2 linked regions of the Methyloferula stellata AR4 genome follow. The main gene of each other region encodes a partner of the protein of the gene in region 2 in a complex. Links are inferred from orthologs where the notes say so. Each region holds a gene or a part of one and is shown on either strand. Other genes may lie near its edges.

What was found.
Region 1: the proteins of tig (region 2) and rpsG are in contact, whole or in part, in a crystal structure (PDB 3GTY), measured with the Thermotoga maritima proteins. The link is inferred for Methyloferula stellata AR4 from one-to-one orthologs. Residues at the interface, in WP_004081061.1 of Thermotoga maritima: Glu122, Val124, Val129, Leu130, Tyr133, Glu188, Gly259, Ile262, Tyr263, Glu266, Ser270, Glu273, Gln274, Glu277, Arg308, Gln311, Ile312, Ser315, Tyr316, Glu325, Arg329, Arg336, Leu363, Phe366, Trp367, Arg373, Leu377, Arg381, Leu384, Glu387; in WP_004081843.1 of Thermotoga maritima: Lys34, Lys52, Lys55, Glu59, Arg62, Gln63, Glu66, Asn67, Lys69, Val71, Arg95, Ala109, Lys110, Lys111, Gly112, Arg113, Pro114, Glu117, Glu121, Ile124, Ala125, Tyr127, Asn128, Asn129, Thr130, Gly131, Lys135, Asp139, Arg142, Met143.

The regions. Positions count from the first base shown.
Region 1 is NZ_ARWA01000001.1:2,988,862-2,996,230, forward strand. Bases 2,082-4,981 are described here. They hold rpsG (30S ribosomal protein S7), read right to left. Parts: upstream 3,817-4,981; coding sequence 3,346-3,816; downstream 2,082-3,345. Other genes in these bases: fusA (elongation factor G), read right to left, coding at 2,082-3,310; rpsL (30S ribosomal protein S12), read right to left, coding at 3,893-4,264; A3OQ_RS22575 (caspase family protein), read right to left, coding at 4,759-4,981. In the rest of the region: tuf (elongation factor Tu), read right to left, coding at 7-1,197; more of fusA, read right to left, coding at 1,235-2,081; more of A3OQ_RS22575, read right to left, coding at 4,982-6,453; A3OQ_RS0114675 (caspase family protein), read right to left, coding at 6,702-7,369.
Region 2 is NZ_ARWA01000001.1:4,038,229-4,045,685, forward strand. What follows is about bases 1-2,988. They hold tig (trigger factor), read right to left. Parts: upstream 2,192-2,988; coding sequence 809-2,191; downstream 1-808. Other genes in these bases: A3OQ_RS0120030 (ATP-dependent Clp protease proteolytic subunit), read right to left, coding at 21-680; A3OQ_RS0120050 (multicopper oxidase family protein), read left to right, coding at 2,678-2,988. Also shown: more of A3OQ_RS0120050, read left to right, coding at 2,989-4,183; A3OQ_RS0120055 (porin), read right to left, coding at 4,306-5,769; A3OQ_RS0120060 (response regulator transcription factor), read right to left, coding at 6,192-6,941; A3OQ_RS0120065 (chlorite dismutase family protein), read left to right, coding at 7,372-7,457. UniProt on the Bacillus subtilis protein: Involved in protein export. Acts as a chaperone by maintaining the newly synthesized protein in an open conformation. Functions as a peptidyl-prolyl cis-trans isomerase.

The sequences.
Region 1 (7,369 bases), 1.0 Mb from region 2 along the record:
TAATGATTATTCCGTGATCGAGGCGACAACGCCCGCGCCCACCGTGCGGCCGCCTTCGCGGATAGCGAAACGCAGCTTTTCTTCCATCGCGATCGGCACGATCAGCTCGACGTCCATGGTCACATTGTCGCCGGGCATGACCATTTCCGTGCCTTCCGGCAATGTGACGACACCCGTCACGTCGGTGGTGCGGAAATAGAATTGCGGGCGATAGTTCGTGAAGAACGGCGTGTGACGGCCACCTTCGTCCTTGGTGAGGATGTAAGCCTCGGCCTTGAACTTGGTGTGCGGCTTCACCGAGCCGGGCTTGCAGAGCACTTGGCCGCGCTCGACGTCTTCACGCTTGGTACCGCGCAGCAGCGCGCCGATGTTATCGCCAGCCTGACCTTGATCGAGCAGCTTGCGGAACATTTCGACGCCGGTCACGGTCGTCTTGACGGTCGGCTTCAAGCCGACGATCTCGATTTCCTCGCCGACCTTGATGATGCCGCGCTCGACGCGGCCGGTCACGACCGTGCCGCGGCCGGAGATCGAGAACACGTCTTCGACCGGCATCAGGAAGGGCTGATCGATCGGACGTTCCGGCTGCGGAATATAGGCATCGACCGTTTCCATCAGCTTCAGAACGGCGTCATGGCCGATTTCCGGGTTGCGGTTTTCAAGCGCGCAAAGCGCCGAACCCTTGGTGATCGGAATATCGTCACCGGGGAAATCGTATTTCGACAGAAGCTCGCGGACCTCAAGCTCGACGAGCTCGAGGAGTTCGGCGTCGTCGACCATGTCGACCTTGTTCATGAACACGACCAGCGCCGGCACGCCGACCTGACGGGCAAGCAGGATGTGCTCGCGCGTTTGCGGCATCGGGCCGTCAGCCGAAGACACGACGAGGATCGCGCCGTCCATCTGGGCCGCGCCGGTGATCATGTTCTTCACATAGTCGGCGTGGCCGGGGCAATCGACATGCGCGTAATGGCGGTTCTTGGTCTCGTATTCGACATGCGCCGTCGAGATCGTGATGCCGCGCGCCTTCTCTTCCGGCGCCTTGTCGATTTGATCATAGGCCGTGAAGGTCGCGCCGCCCGATTCCGCCAAAACCTTGGTGATCGCCGCCGTTAGCGACGTCTTGCCATGATCGACGTGCCCGATTGTACCGATGTTACAATGCGGTTTGTTGCGCTCGAATTTTTCCTTGCCCATCGTCCGGCTCCTTTAAAAACTCAACTGTGCAGGCACATCAGGCGTATTTTGCCTGGACCTTCGCGGCCTCACCCGCGGGAACTTGTTCGTAGTGATCGAATTGCATCGAGTAGTTGGCGCGGCCCTGGCTGAAGGACCGCAACTGATTCACATAGCCAAACATATTGGCGAGCGGGACCATCGCATTGATGATAACCGCGTTGCCGCGCATGTCCTGGCCTTGCACCTGACCGCGCCGCGACAGAAGATCGCCCATGACGGAGCCCGTGTAATCCTCAGGCGTCGTCACTTCGACCTTCATAATCGGCTCGAGCAGGACCGAACCGCCTTCCTTCAGCGCCCGGCGGAAGGCCGCGCGGGCGCAGATCTCAAAGGCCAGCACCGAGGAGTCAACGTCGTGGAAAGCGCCGTCAATCAAGGTCGCCTTGACATCGACCACTGGGAAGCCAGCGAGAATGCCGGAGCCCATGACGCTGTTGATGCCCTTTTCGACACCCGGAATATATTCCTTCGGCACCGCGCCGCCGACGATGCTGGATTCGAAACTCGATCCCGCACCAGGCGTATTCGGCTCGAAGATGACCTTGATCCGCGCGAACTGGCCGGTGCCTCCGGTCTGTTTCTTATGCGTCTCGTCGATCTCGACCCGCCGCGTCAGCTTTTCGCGATAGGCAACCTGCGGCGCGCCGATATTGGCATCGACCTTATAGGTACGGCGCAGAATATCGACCTTGATGTCGAGATGAAGCTCGCCCATGCCCTTCAAAATCGTCTGACCTGATTCCTGATCGGTCGAGACACGGAAGGACGGGTCTTCGGCCGCGAGCTTCTGTAAGGCGACGCCAAGCTTCTCCTGGTCGGCCTTGGACTTCGGCTCGATCGCGATTTCGATAACGGGCTCCGGGAACTCCATGCGTTCCAGAATAACCGCCTTGTTCAAGTCGCAAAGCGTGTCACCCGTCCGCGTATCCTTCAGACCCGCGAGCGCGACGATATCGCCCGAATAGGCTTCCTTGATGTCTTCGCGATTGTTCGCGTGCATCAGCAGCATGCGGCCGATGCGCTCTTTCTTGTCTTTGGTCGAGTTCAGCACGGTGGTGCCGGACTCGATATGACCCGAATAGACGCGCGCGAAGGTGATCGTGCCGACGAAAGGATCGTCCATGATCTTGAAGGCGAGCATGGAGAAAGGTTCGTCATCGCCCGGCAGACGGACGATTTCCTCACCTGAATCGACATCGATGCCCTTGATCGCTTCACGATCGACCGGCGACGGCAGATACAAAACGACCGCGTCGAGCAAAGGCTGAACGCCTTTGTTCTTGAAGGCCGAGCCGCAGAAAACCGGAATGAACGTGATCGACCGCACAGCCTTGCGGATGAGGCCGTTCAGGACATCTTCCGAAGGCTCGGTACCGTCGAGATAGGCTTGCATCGCGTCGTCGTCGAGTTCGACCGCAGCTTCGATCAGGATATTGCGATATTCGAGCGCCTTGTCCTTGAGATCGGCCGGGATCTCTTCATCGTGATATTTCGCGCCGAGACCTTCGTCTTCCCAGACGACGGCCTTCATGCGGACGAGATCGATGATGCCCTTGAAATCGGCTTCCGAGCCGATCGGCAATTGGGCGCAGATCGGGCGTCCGCCGACCTTGGTCTTGATGTCGTCGACACAGCGATAGAAATCGGCGCCGATCTTGTCCATCTTGTTGACGAACACGATGCGCGGAACGTGATATTTGTCGGCCTGACGCCAAACGGTTTCGGTCTGCGGCTCGACGCCCTGGTTGCCGTCGAGCACGCAAACGGCGCCGTCGAGCACGCGCAGCGAACGCTCGACCTCGATGGTGAAATCGACGTGGCCGGGGGTGTCGATGATGTTAAGGCGCTTCCCGTTCCAGGCGGTAGTCGTCGCGGCAGACGTGATCGTGATGCCGCGTTCCTGCTCCTGCTCCATCCAGTCCATGGTCGCAGCGCCGTCGTGCACTTCGCCGATCTTATGCGACTTGCCGGAATAATAGAGGATACGCTCCGTCGTCGTCGTCTTGCCCGCATCGATGTGGGCCATGATGCCGAAGTTGCGGTAGTCCTGAATCGGATGACTGCGTGGCATGTCGGAAATCCTTTCGAAGCTGAAGCTTCGCTCCCTTACCAGCGGTAATGCGAGAAGGCGCGGTTGGCTTCCGCCATCCTATGCGTGTCTTCCCGTTTCTTGACGGCATTGCCGCGATTGTTCGCGGCATCCATGATCTCGGCCGAAAGCCGGTCGACCATGGTCTTATCGTTTCGTCCGCGCGCGGCGGTGATGATCCAGCGGATCGCCAGAGCCTGACGGCGCTCCATGCGAACTTCGACCGGCACCTGATAGGTGGCGCCGCCGACGCGCCGCGAGCGCACCTCGATCGCCGGCGCGACATTTTCGAGCGCCTGCTTGAAGACGGTAAGCGGCTCGCCGCGCGTCCTCTGCTCCACGACGTCGAAGGCGCCGTAGACGATCGATTCAGCGACCGACTTCATGCCGTCGTACATGATCGAGTTCATAAACTTCGTCAGCACGACGTCGCCGTACTTCGCGTCGGGAATGATCTCCCGTTTCTCAGCCCTGTGGCGGCGCGACATATGTTTCGTTCCTGTCTTGACTGTCTCTTGTCATGGCCTGGCTTGGCCCGGCCATCGGGTCAATTTCTACCACGGATTACTTCGGCCGTTTCGCACCATATTTCGAACGGCGCTGCTTACGGTTCTTGACGCCCTGCGTATCCAAAACGCCGCGCAGGATGTGATAACGCACGCCCGGCAGATCCTTGACGCGGCCGCCGCGGATCATGACGACCGAATGTTCCTGCAGATTGTGGCCTTCACCCGGGATATAGCCGATGATCTCGAAACCGTTGGTGAGACGCACCTTGGCGACCTTGCGAAGCGCCGAATTCGGCTTCTTCGGCGTCGTCGTGTAGACGCGCGTGCAGACGCCGCGCTTCTGCGGGCAGGCCTGCATGTGGCGCGCCTTCTCGCGGTAGATTTTCTCTTGCCGCGGCTTGCGGATCAATTGGCTGATCGTCGGCATATGTTTTCCGTATCCACTTAGGTCCGAGGGCTTTCACCCTCTCAAAATCTCGTTCGTCGGCGCATCTGGACGAAGTGTCCAAGAAACGCTTGTCGCGGCGGACCATCGCGATGACGCGAAATACCCGCCGTGCAAATCCCAAATCTCCGCAGATCCGGGGATACACACGCAAACAAATTGAGCGCCTTCGGCCCAAGGGCTTCCGGCGCTGCGCCAGGCAGAGGACCGCGAATATCGAGGTCGTGCCGCTGGTGATCCATGACGGCGCTTAAGCGCACTATGGATCAATGACGTTCGTTTGCTGAGGCCGACAGCGTTTAGATTTCACGGGATTTGAAGCGAGGCGCCTCAAATATGTTAGGAATCTACTGCCTGTCGAGAGCGGGCGGAACTTAATCAGACGAGCTTTGCGCGTCAACCCCTTGAGGGAGTTTTTATCTAAGCACGGCCGAACGTTCCGCAAGAGGGAGGCGCCCGGGGGCTTTTATGACAGGCTAATGGGCCTCGCCAACCGCCCGCATCGGGGCGGCGGGATGCGGCGCGACGGCGAAATTACGCGTCGGGGCGACTCTAGGCATCTGCCTGATCTCCGCAGCCCTCGGCGGTCTCGGAAGCGCGCTCACGGCCGGCTCCTGCCTCAACGCCGGTAATTGTGTATGAGTCGGCTCTTCACCCACATGCCGCTCGTCAAAATGCTCTGCCGGGTTTGGCAGCGCGTGCCCGAATTCCTGATTCGGGACCGCAGACGGACCGCCAAATCGCTCACCTGGGCGTTCGATCGGGCGCTGCGGCGCGAAATTCGGCGCCGCCAGAGTCCCAAGCCGGGTTACCGGGCGCGCATAGACCAAGGGGATCGGCGAAGGCGCCGGCAAATAGCCTTGGGCCCGCGGTTCGGGCGGCGGCAAATGCCGGAATTGCGGCGGAAGCGGCGGCAGGAATCGCTCCGGAGTCGGCGGCACACGCGCGTAATTCAAGCCGCTCGGGCCGCCCGGCGCGAAATCGGCATGATCGAGGATCACGCGCTCCTCTTCCTCCGGCGGTGCAAGGCCTTGGAAATCATAAGGATCAAACCGTGCCGGCGGATCATGTGGCGCCGCGGAACCGGCGAGCAGCCGGCCGGCGTCCGCCGCATGCGGCCCGTCTGGATAGCGCAGCATATAGCTCCAATAGGCATTGGGCGCATGGACGTGGCGGGCCCGATTCCAGGTTAAGGCTTCGCGCCGATGCGCGAGAAGGGCTCTCACACGCCCGCAGAGCGGATCTGCGGGAAAAGCCGCCAAAAACTCCTGATAGCTCGCGAGCGAATCGAGTTCGACCGCAGCGGCATAGGCATCGGTGGCGTCGGTAAAATCGTGAATGGGCTCGCCCTGAAGGTCGCCATAGGCTTCCGCCTCCGGCGGCGGCACGCCGTCCAAACCTGGAGGGGCGAGCAGGACAAGCGGGCTTGTCAGCTTCGACACGTTCCAGGGCACGAAAGCGCCATGCGTGACATCATTCACGCGCAGACGCGTGCGGGCAAAGACCTCGTCGATCGGCACGCCGCCGTAGCGCAGCATCTCGGCCAAGGCCTGAGCATAGGCGCCGAACGTGCCCCTCTCCTCCGGCGCGGCCGTGCCGGGCGCGGCATTGAACGCATAAAGCGATCCGGCATCGACATCGGGCAAAGCGAGACCTGTGGCCAGAGCGCCGCCATTTGTCGGAAACACGTCGTCCCTCGCGGCATCCAGCACGACAATGCGGGCTCGCAGCTTCAGCGCGGCAAGGGCCTGCGTGAGATCCGAGACCCTGATCGCTTGGACTGGAATATCGGCGGCACGTTGCAGGAAGGCGTCGACGGGAATGAAATAATTCTCGCCATCATATTGGAGCCCATAGCCCGACAAATAGACGAATGCGATCGCCTGCGGACCGGCCTCTTCGAGCTTCGTCCGAAAATCCTGAAATGCGCGGCGCACCGAATCCTGATCGAGATCGGCGGCGCCCGTCACATCGAAGCCCGCCTGGCGGAGCGTATCGGCGATGAGCGCGGCGTCATTGGTAGCCGTCGCCAAAGGCTTTTCATGATATTGCGCGTTACCGATGACGAGCGCGTAGCGTAAATCGCCCGCTTGCGCGCGCGCCACGCCGGGCGCTGCGATCGCAAGCCCGATCATCATTAAAATTGCAACGATCCATTGCGTATCGCGCATCACTCACCCTGAGCATGATCCCGAAATTGCAGACTTTTCGGAATGAGATCATGCGCCAAAACAAATCCACGCCGGTGCCTTCTTTGTGGCGCGTCGGCCTGCCCAAGCAAGCGCCATCACGAGAGCTTGACTCGCAGTATCGGTGAAATCTCTACACGGCAGAGATTGCGCCAGGACGGATTTCACGACGGATTTGCCGGAGCCCTAAGCAGGTTGGCTCGCGGATCTCCTCCGCGAGCCAACCCCAGCTAATGCTGTTCGCCGGGTTTTTCTTCCTTCTCGCCGGGCTTTGGCGGATGCGGGGGCACCGGCGGATGCGGCGGAGCCGCAGCGGCAGGTGGCGGCGGGGCCGGATGCGGAGCCGCGGGCGGCGGCGGGGCCGGATGTGGCGGCTCGACATGCGGCGCAGGCGGCGGGGGTGCCGGATGCGGTGGTTCTATATGCGGCGGAGGCGGCGCGGCGTGCGGAGGCTCGACGTGCGGCGCGGCGTGGGGAGGCTCCATATGCGGCGCGGGATGCGGCGGCTCCGCCTGGGGCGCGGCATGCTCCGGATGGACTTGTGGCGCAACCGCGCCTGGTCCGCCCTGCGCAGGCACGGGCAAGCCGTGGTTCGGCTCGGCGCTCGGATGCGGCTGCCCGGCTCCTGGCGGCTGATGTCCAGGCTCAGGTGCGGCATGCTCCGGATGGACTTGTGGCGCAACCGCGCCTGGTCCGCCCTGCGCAGGCACGGGCAAGCCGTGGTTCGGCTCGGCGCTCGGATGCGGCTGCCCGGCTCCTGGCGGCTGATGTCCAGGCTCAGGTGCGGCATGCTCCGGATGGACTTGTGGCGCTACCGCGCCTGGTCCGCCCTGCGGAGGCACGGGCAAAGCATGGTTGGGCTCAGCGCCCGGATGCGGCCGTCCTTCGCCTTGCGGCC
Region 2 (7,457 bases):
GTCGGTCGTCTAAAAGTAAATCAGGCTGCGGTTGCCTGTTTAGTTTCAGTCGCATTCTCCGGCCGCTTGACGATCACGTGATCGACAATGCCGAATTCTTTCGCCTCTTCAGCAGACATGAAGTGATCGCGGTCGAGAGTCTTTTCGATCGTATCGTAATCACGGCCCGTATGCTGAACATAGATATCGTTCAGGCGCTTTTTAACCTTCATGATGTCTTCGGCATGGCGAACGATATCTGAAGCCTGCCCGGAGAATCCGCCGGAAGGCTGATGCACCATGATACGCGCATTCGGAAGCGCGTAGCGCGCGTCGGCTTCGCCGGCGCAGAGAAGCAGCGAGCCCATCGAAGCCGCCTGGCCGACGCAGAGCGTCGTGACCTTGGGGCGGATGAATTGCATCGTGTCATAGATCGCGAGGCCCGCGGTCACGACGCCACCCGGCGAATTAATGTACATCGAGATCTCTTTCTTCGGGTTTTCCGCCTCGAGGAAGAGAAGCTGCGCAATGATGACCGAGGCCATGTGATCCTCAACCTGGCCGGTCAGGAAGATGATGCGTTCGCGCAGGAGCCGCGAATAAATGTCGAAACCGCGCTCGCCACGGCTCGTGTTCTCAATGACCTGGGGGATCAGATAACTATTGTAGGTCTCGATCGGATCGCGGTCGCGGATAGTCATGGTGTTTTCTTTCTCGTGTGAGCATTCGGCGGGCGGAGAAGGCTCCTGACCCAAGATAATATCTCTCCACCCGTCCCGCAAAGGGCGGGCCAATCTTCCTTCTCGCAGGCTTAATTTACAGCGAAGGCTCAGCTGGCCGGTGTTTCCGCCGCATCTTCAGGCTCTTCGGCGGCCATTTTGACGAGATCGTCGCGGGTCACTTTCTTGTCAGCGACCTTCACCTGGGTCATCAGGTAATCCACAACCTTTTCCTCGAACAAGGGCGCGCGGATCTCGTTCAAGGCGCCGGGATTTTTCCGGTAGAAGTCCCAGATGGCCTTCTCCTGACCCGGATAATTGCGGGTGCGCTCGAGAAGCGCACGCGACACCTCCTCCTCGGAGACGGTGACGCCGGCCTTTTCGCCGATCTCCGCCAGGACGAGACCGAGGCGAACCCGGCGCGCCGCGATTCGCATGTAATCGGCCCGGGCTTCTTCCTCAGTCGTTTTCTCGTCTTCGAAGCTGCGGCCGGCTTGCTGGCGTTCGGTCTCGGCCTGCTGCCAAATGGTCGCGAATTCCCGTTCGAGCATGCCCGGCGGGAGATCGAATGCATATTTTTTGTCCAATGCGTCGAGAAGCGCCCGCTTCCATTTCGAGCGGGCGGCGTTCGCATTTTCCTCATTGATCCGGTCGCGGACTGAGGTCCGCAATCCGGCGAGATCCTCGAAACCGAAGCTTTTGGCAAAATCATCGTCGATCTTGAGCTCGCCCGGCGCCGCGATCGACTTCATCGTCACGTCGAAGGTCGCGTCCTTGCCGGCGAGCTGGGCCGCCGAATAATTCTCCGGGAAAGTGCAGGAGATTGTCTTGGCTTCGCCGGCCTTCATCCCGGTGATCTGGTCCTCGAAGCCCGGAATGAAGCTTTGCGAGCCGATCACGACATCGACGTCGGTTCCAGCGCCGCCATCGAAGGCGACGCCGTCGAGCTTGCCGATGAAGTCGACCGTCGCCTTGTCGCCCTTCTCGGCCGTGGCGCCTTCGGCCTCCTTCGGCACGAAATTGCGGTTTTGATCGGCGAGCCGGCCGACGATCTGATCGATTTCGTCCTCGGTCACTTCCGCGACGAGCCGCTCGATCTCGATGTCGTCAAAGCTGCCGAGCTCGAATTTCGGGAGAAGCTCGTAAGTGACCCCGAAGGAAAAATCGCCGGAGGACTCGAAGGCCTTTTCCACTTCCGCCTGCTCGGTCGGCAGGTCGAAGCGCGGCTGGCCGGCGATCTTCAATTTATTCTCTTCGACGATCTTCTGATTGGCCTCGTAGACGGCGTCCTGCACGACATCGAGCATGACCGAGCGGCCATAGAGGCGTTTCAAATGCGAAAGCGGGACTTTGCCGGGGCGAAAGCCATTGATGCGCGCCTTGCTCTTCATCTCGGTGAGCTGGCCGTTGAGCCTGGCTGCGAGATCGCCCGCGGGCAGCACAATCTTATATTCGCGCTTCAGGCCCTCGGAGAGGGTTTCGGTCACTTGCATCGCAATCAGCCTTCTTTCAAAACTCTGTCACCCAGATCATGATGGCGCCAAAGTCGTGTCGCGGCCACCGCGGCAGGTTTGGCGTTTGAGGCGAAAAGACAGGGTCTGGTGCGGGCGGAGGGAGTCGAACCCCCACGATTTTCATCACCGGAACCTAAATCCGGCGCGTCTACCAGTTCCGCCACGCCCGCGACCGGACGCGCGAGAGGGCGCTCGTCATCTCACCGCCTGGGATCGCGCTCTATAGCAACCGCGCTCGCAGGATGCAGCAAAAAAAGCGACGCATGGTTTTTCCGTCCATCGTAGCCCGTTTTGTACCGGCCATCCCAATCCGGGACAGGCTTCGAAGGTCGAATTCCGCCCACATGGACCTGGACTTAAGTCTCGTGATGAAGAAGAAACCGTTTTCGATGGAGTTAAATTGAACCGCTGGATGGCCGGGACAAGCCTGACCATGACGCGCGGTCCCCTCACGCCGGATTTTTAATGTTTTTCAGCCGCCGCCTTTTTCTTGGCTCGCTTGGGGCCAGCCTCATTTCGCTCCCGGCTCACTCGGAAGGCGCGCAGCCGCCGGAGGCCGCCGCCACCGCATCCTCCAAGCCGGCAGCCGGGACAGACGGCTTCCGGCTGTTGGAAGCCCGCAAAGGCGCTTTGCGGCTGAAGCCGGACCCCGCCGCCGAAACTGGCATCTGGGGCTATGACGGCACCGTTCCCGGTCCGTTGCTGCGCTATAAGAAAGGCGAAGAGGTCAAGATCCGGCTCGCCAACAAGCTTGACCAGCCAACCACCATTCACTGGCATGGCGTGCGAATCACCAATGCGATGGATGGCGTCGCCAATCTGACGCAGGAACCAGTCGCGCCCGGCGCGAGCTTCGACTACCGCTTCACGCCGCCGGATAGCGGGTTCTACTGGTATCATCCGGATATTCAGCCTCTGACCGGCGAAGAGCTGGATCGCGGCCTCTATGGCGTGCTCATCGTCGACGAGCCGGAACCGCCCAAAGTCGATGCCGACATGCTCGTCGTGCTTGACGATTGGAAGCTCGACGACAAAGGATCGATCGCCGCCGATTTCCAAAATTTCAACGAGGCCGCGGGCGCGGGCCGCACCGGTTCGCTGCTGACCGTGAATTCGGCCCCTGCCCCCATCGAGCAAACCTTTGTACCGGGCTCGCGGCTGCGCCTGAGAATCCTGAGCGCCGTGACAGCGCGGCTCATCATCTTAAGCTTCGTCGGCGTCAGGCCGCAAGTGATCGGCATGGACGGTCAGCCCTGCGAAGCATTCGAGCCGGTACGCCGCACGCTTCCGACCGGGCCCGGCGCGCGTTTCGATGTCATCTTCGATCTGCCTGACGAAGCCTCGACCGAATCAAATCTCATTCTGCGCGGCGACGGCATGCCGGATCAGACGCTGCTGACCTTTCGGACCAAGGGCGACAGGCGCGCCGATCTTGGGCCTCTGCCTGTGCTTATGTCGAACCCGCTCCTCCCGGCGGAAATCCATCTCGAAAAATCGACAAAGGTCGAACTCACCATCGAAGGCGGCATGCCGCCGAAGGAAGGCGCGGTCTCAAAGCCAGCCATTGCGGTCGCGCCAAAAAAATCCGTTGGCGGCGCGAAAGCCGCGCAGCCTGCTCCCGCGCCGGTTTCAGCCTCCGACCCCACACATCTTTGGACGGTGAATGGCGTCGCTTCCGACGGGCATGGGCAGAAGCCTCTGTTTTCGGTGAAACGCGGCACCGCCGTAACGCTCGGCTTTACCAATAAGACCGGGTTCTTTCAGCAGATCCATGTGCATGGCCATGTGCTGCGGCTCCTGCACGATCTCGACGACGGATGGGAGCCTTATTGGCGCGACGCCGTGCTCATCCCCGAAGGACGCACGAAACACGCAGCCTTCGTCGCCGACAATCCCGGCAAATGGGCGATCGAATCCTCGATCACCGACCGCGCCGCGAGCGGCCTCGCGACATGGTTCGAGGTGACGTGAGAGAAGTGACGTGAGACAAGAATACGATTAGGCGCTGACGAGAAATTCTCGGGTCCGGATTTCTGGCTCATCTTCGCTTTTTCACGGTTACGATGAACCAGGAATCCTCCCGCCCTCGAAAATCAGAAGAACCAGGCAGTACCGACCGCGAGTTCATCGGATTGAAGAGCCCCGCCGGACTGATTCTTCGCGATATTGTGGATGTATTCGGCCTGGATGTTCATCCAATCCGTCAGCTTGTAACGAACAAACCCGATATAGGATGCGTTCGAGCGAAGCAGGAACGGATTATAGGCAGACAGAAGATCGAAACTCGTGGATTGAAGTTCGCTGATACCCCAGCTTGCACCGACGATGAAGCGATTGGTTAGATTCCAAGTCCCTTGCGCATAACCCCCGTAGGATTTGCGCATTTCGCCATCCAAGCTGTTGTTTTCGGCAAAGAGACCGGTGGTTCCGAGGCCTTGGCCATAATAACCATAGGCGAGCACACTGGCGGGGCCGACATCGAGCTTGCCGCCGCCATCAAACCCCCAGGCTCGCGCGGAGGCGCCGGGGACCAGCAAGGTGTTATCGCCGACATTAGCGCGAAATTGTTGGGTCACGGCGTCAGTCCAGAGGAAGAGCTTGGCACCAGGAGCGATCTCGCTTTTATAATGCAATTGGGCTTGAATCTGTGGCTGGTCGTGGCCGCTGAGAGTCCCGGTCGTCGCCGCTGTCGTGAAAATATTTGTCGCATCATAAGGCGTGAAGATGCCCGCCGACGCAGTGAAACCGTTCCAATCTGGCGAAGTATATGTGAGCTGCGGAATCCAATCGGCATATACATAACCGACGCCGATGCGCCCAAGCGACGTGTTGGTCGGCGCCGCATTGAGAAGCGCGGAACCGGCTCCAAAAAGCGTGGCATCGTTCAAGATGGCGTCGCCGCCGAAGAGGCCGAGATCGCGGCCGATCTTGACGGTCCCAAAGGTCGGCGTGCCCACCGTGCCGAAAATTTGGCGGAAGTCGATGCCGCTCGAACCCAACGCCACCGGATTACCCGGACCATTCGGCGCCGCGCCATTATTGCCACTGACATAGACCCCGAAAGTCGCGCTCAAATCGAGGCCTTCCTGGTTCGTCGACAACTTGACCGCGATCTCGCTCGGCAGAAGGCCCGAGCGAATAGAGTTCGAGGCGTTGACCGTGCTGTTCAAACCGACGACATTGCCGTTGACCCCGCCAATGAGAGCAGATCCGCTCGCCCGCGTCTTGAAGTTCTCCTCGGAAAAGAACGAAAGAATACCGGAGACTTGCACATCGACCTGGCCGACATGAAGACCAATGCCTTTGTCGAGGCGGGTCACATAGCGATCATCGGAAACAATAGTGACATCATCCTTGGTGACGATGCGCTTTCCTGGCGGCGGTGCAGCAGCCGTTTCGACGGCATGGTGCGGTTTCAATTCGGCCGCGTGGCGTTGTTTCAGTTTTGCATATTCAGCGGAAGTCAGGATGCCTTTGGCTTTCAATTGATCCAGCAATTCATCTGTAACGTCTGCCTTCACCTGGCTTGCCGCGAAAGTAGCGAGGCCGCTCAACATCAACGTTTGGACCAATGCGTGATTTTTTCGTGACTTTTGAATTCGCATCTTCATATCCCCCCTTGCCATGTCGGACCGGATGTAATTTTTTCCGGACTTTTCTGGTTCGAGAGGCGTGTTGATTTTGTTTCTCACGGATCCGTGTTTTTGAAACGGGTGTGACATTAAAAAATGTCTGCGCAGATCAATGCCGTAAAATTACGTGCGACTGGCGAACACAATACTCCGTCGTGATAACGGCGTGATAATTACATGCTAGATTGCGTTCATGATTTCAGCGAAAAATCGGGATCCACTTTTTGGCATCCGCTCTAGGCCGCTGTGCAACGCCAACTTGGTTGCGCGCCTGCGTCGCATGCCAAGCGATTAGAATTCGAACGTGCGTGTCTGCATGAAACATGCGTTCGCGCTGGGCTCCAAGGTCAGGGGAGCGGCGAGCGTTTTTGCGCAGCGCTTAACCGAGCACTGTTTCCAGCGGTCTCAGAAAATTTATAACCGACGCCCCAAACCGTCAGCACATAGGTCGGATTGGCCGGGTCGGTTTCGATTTTGCTGCGGAGCCTGTTGATGTGCGAATTGACCGTATGCCGATAGCCCGCATAATTGAAGCCCCAGACGAAATCGAGAAGCTGCTCGCGCGTGTAGACGCGGCCGGGGTTTTGGGCGAGATGCAAAAGAAGATCGAACTCCTTAGGCGTCAAATTGATCTCCTGCCCGCACAAGGTGACCGAGCGCTGATCGGTATCGATGACCATATCGCCCGCTCGGATGATCGCATTTGGGTTGATGCCGGCGTTCGCAATCGCTTCCACATGGCGGAAAATCGCTTCCACTTTTGCCCGCAATTCGAGGACGCTGAACGGCTTTGTAAGATAATCGTCAGCGCCAATCTCAAGGCTCAAAATACGGTCGAGCTCGGAAGCGCGTGAAGTGAGAGTCAGAACAGGCGTAGAGTCAATGCACGAGCGCAGGCGGCGGCAAATATCGAGACCGCCCTCGCCCGGCAGCCTCAGGTCAAGAATGATGAGATCGTACTTGTTCGCTTCGGCCTCAACCAAACCGACGATGCCATCGAAGAGGAATTTGGTGTCGCAATCGATGTCGCCAAGATGCAGCTTGACGAGGTCAGCGATCTCGCGCTGATCTTCGATGATCAGAACCTTACAGGTCATGATGCACGCTCCTGGTACGAAACACAGAACGCCGTGCTGTCAGGATGGGCCCGCATCTCGCTAGCAATCACCGATGCGGGAGGGATAGGACCGAGGCCATACAAATGCGCCAGAGATTTGATTACGCATCGTTTGCAATACCGCTCGCGCGCTCGCGCATTGATAGCTACCAGCTGTTCTGCCTTATTCGAGCGTCGGAGGCGTTTTGTTACGCCGAGGCGACGTGAACGTAACGAAGACGGATGCCGCCCCGTAATTAACGAGGGATCTAGCTCTATTCGACAGCATGTTTTCGCGCCAAGACGCGACTGGGGACGTCCCCCCAATATCAAGGAATGCGCCTGTGCCGCTCTCTGTCACCTTCGTCGCAAACTCGTCGGGCACATGGCGCATTAGCGAGATCAGCCCTGTCATCGGCGAGACATTACCAATGGCCGAGAGATTGACGGTGCTCGAAGGCCCGGAAGTGCTCGCCGCGCAAAAATGCGATTGGAATTTGCGCGGCGTGACAAGCAA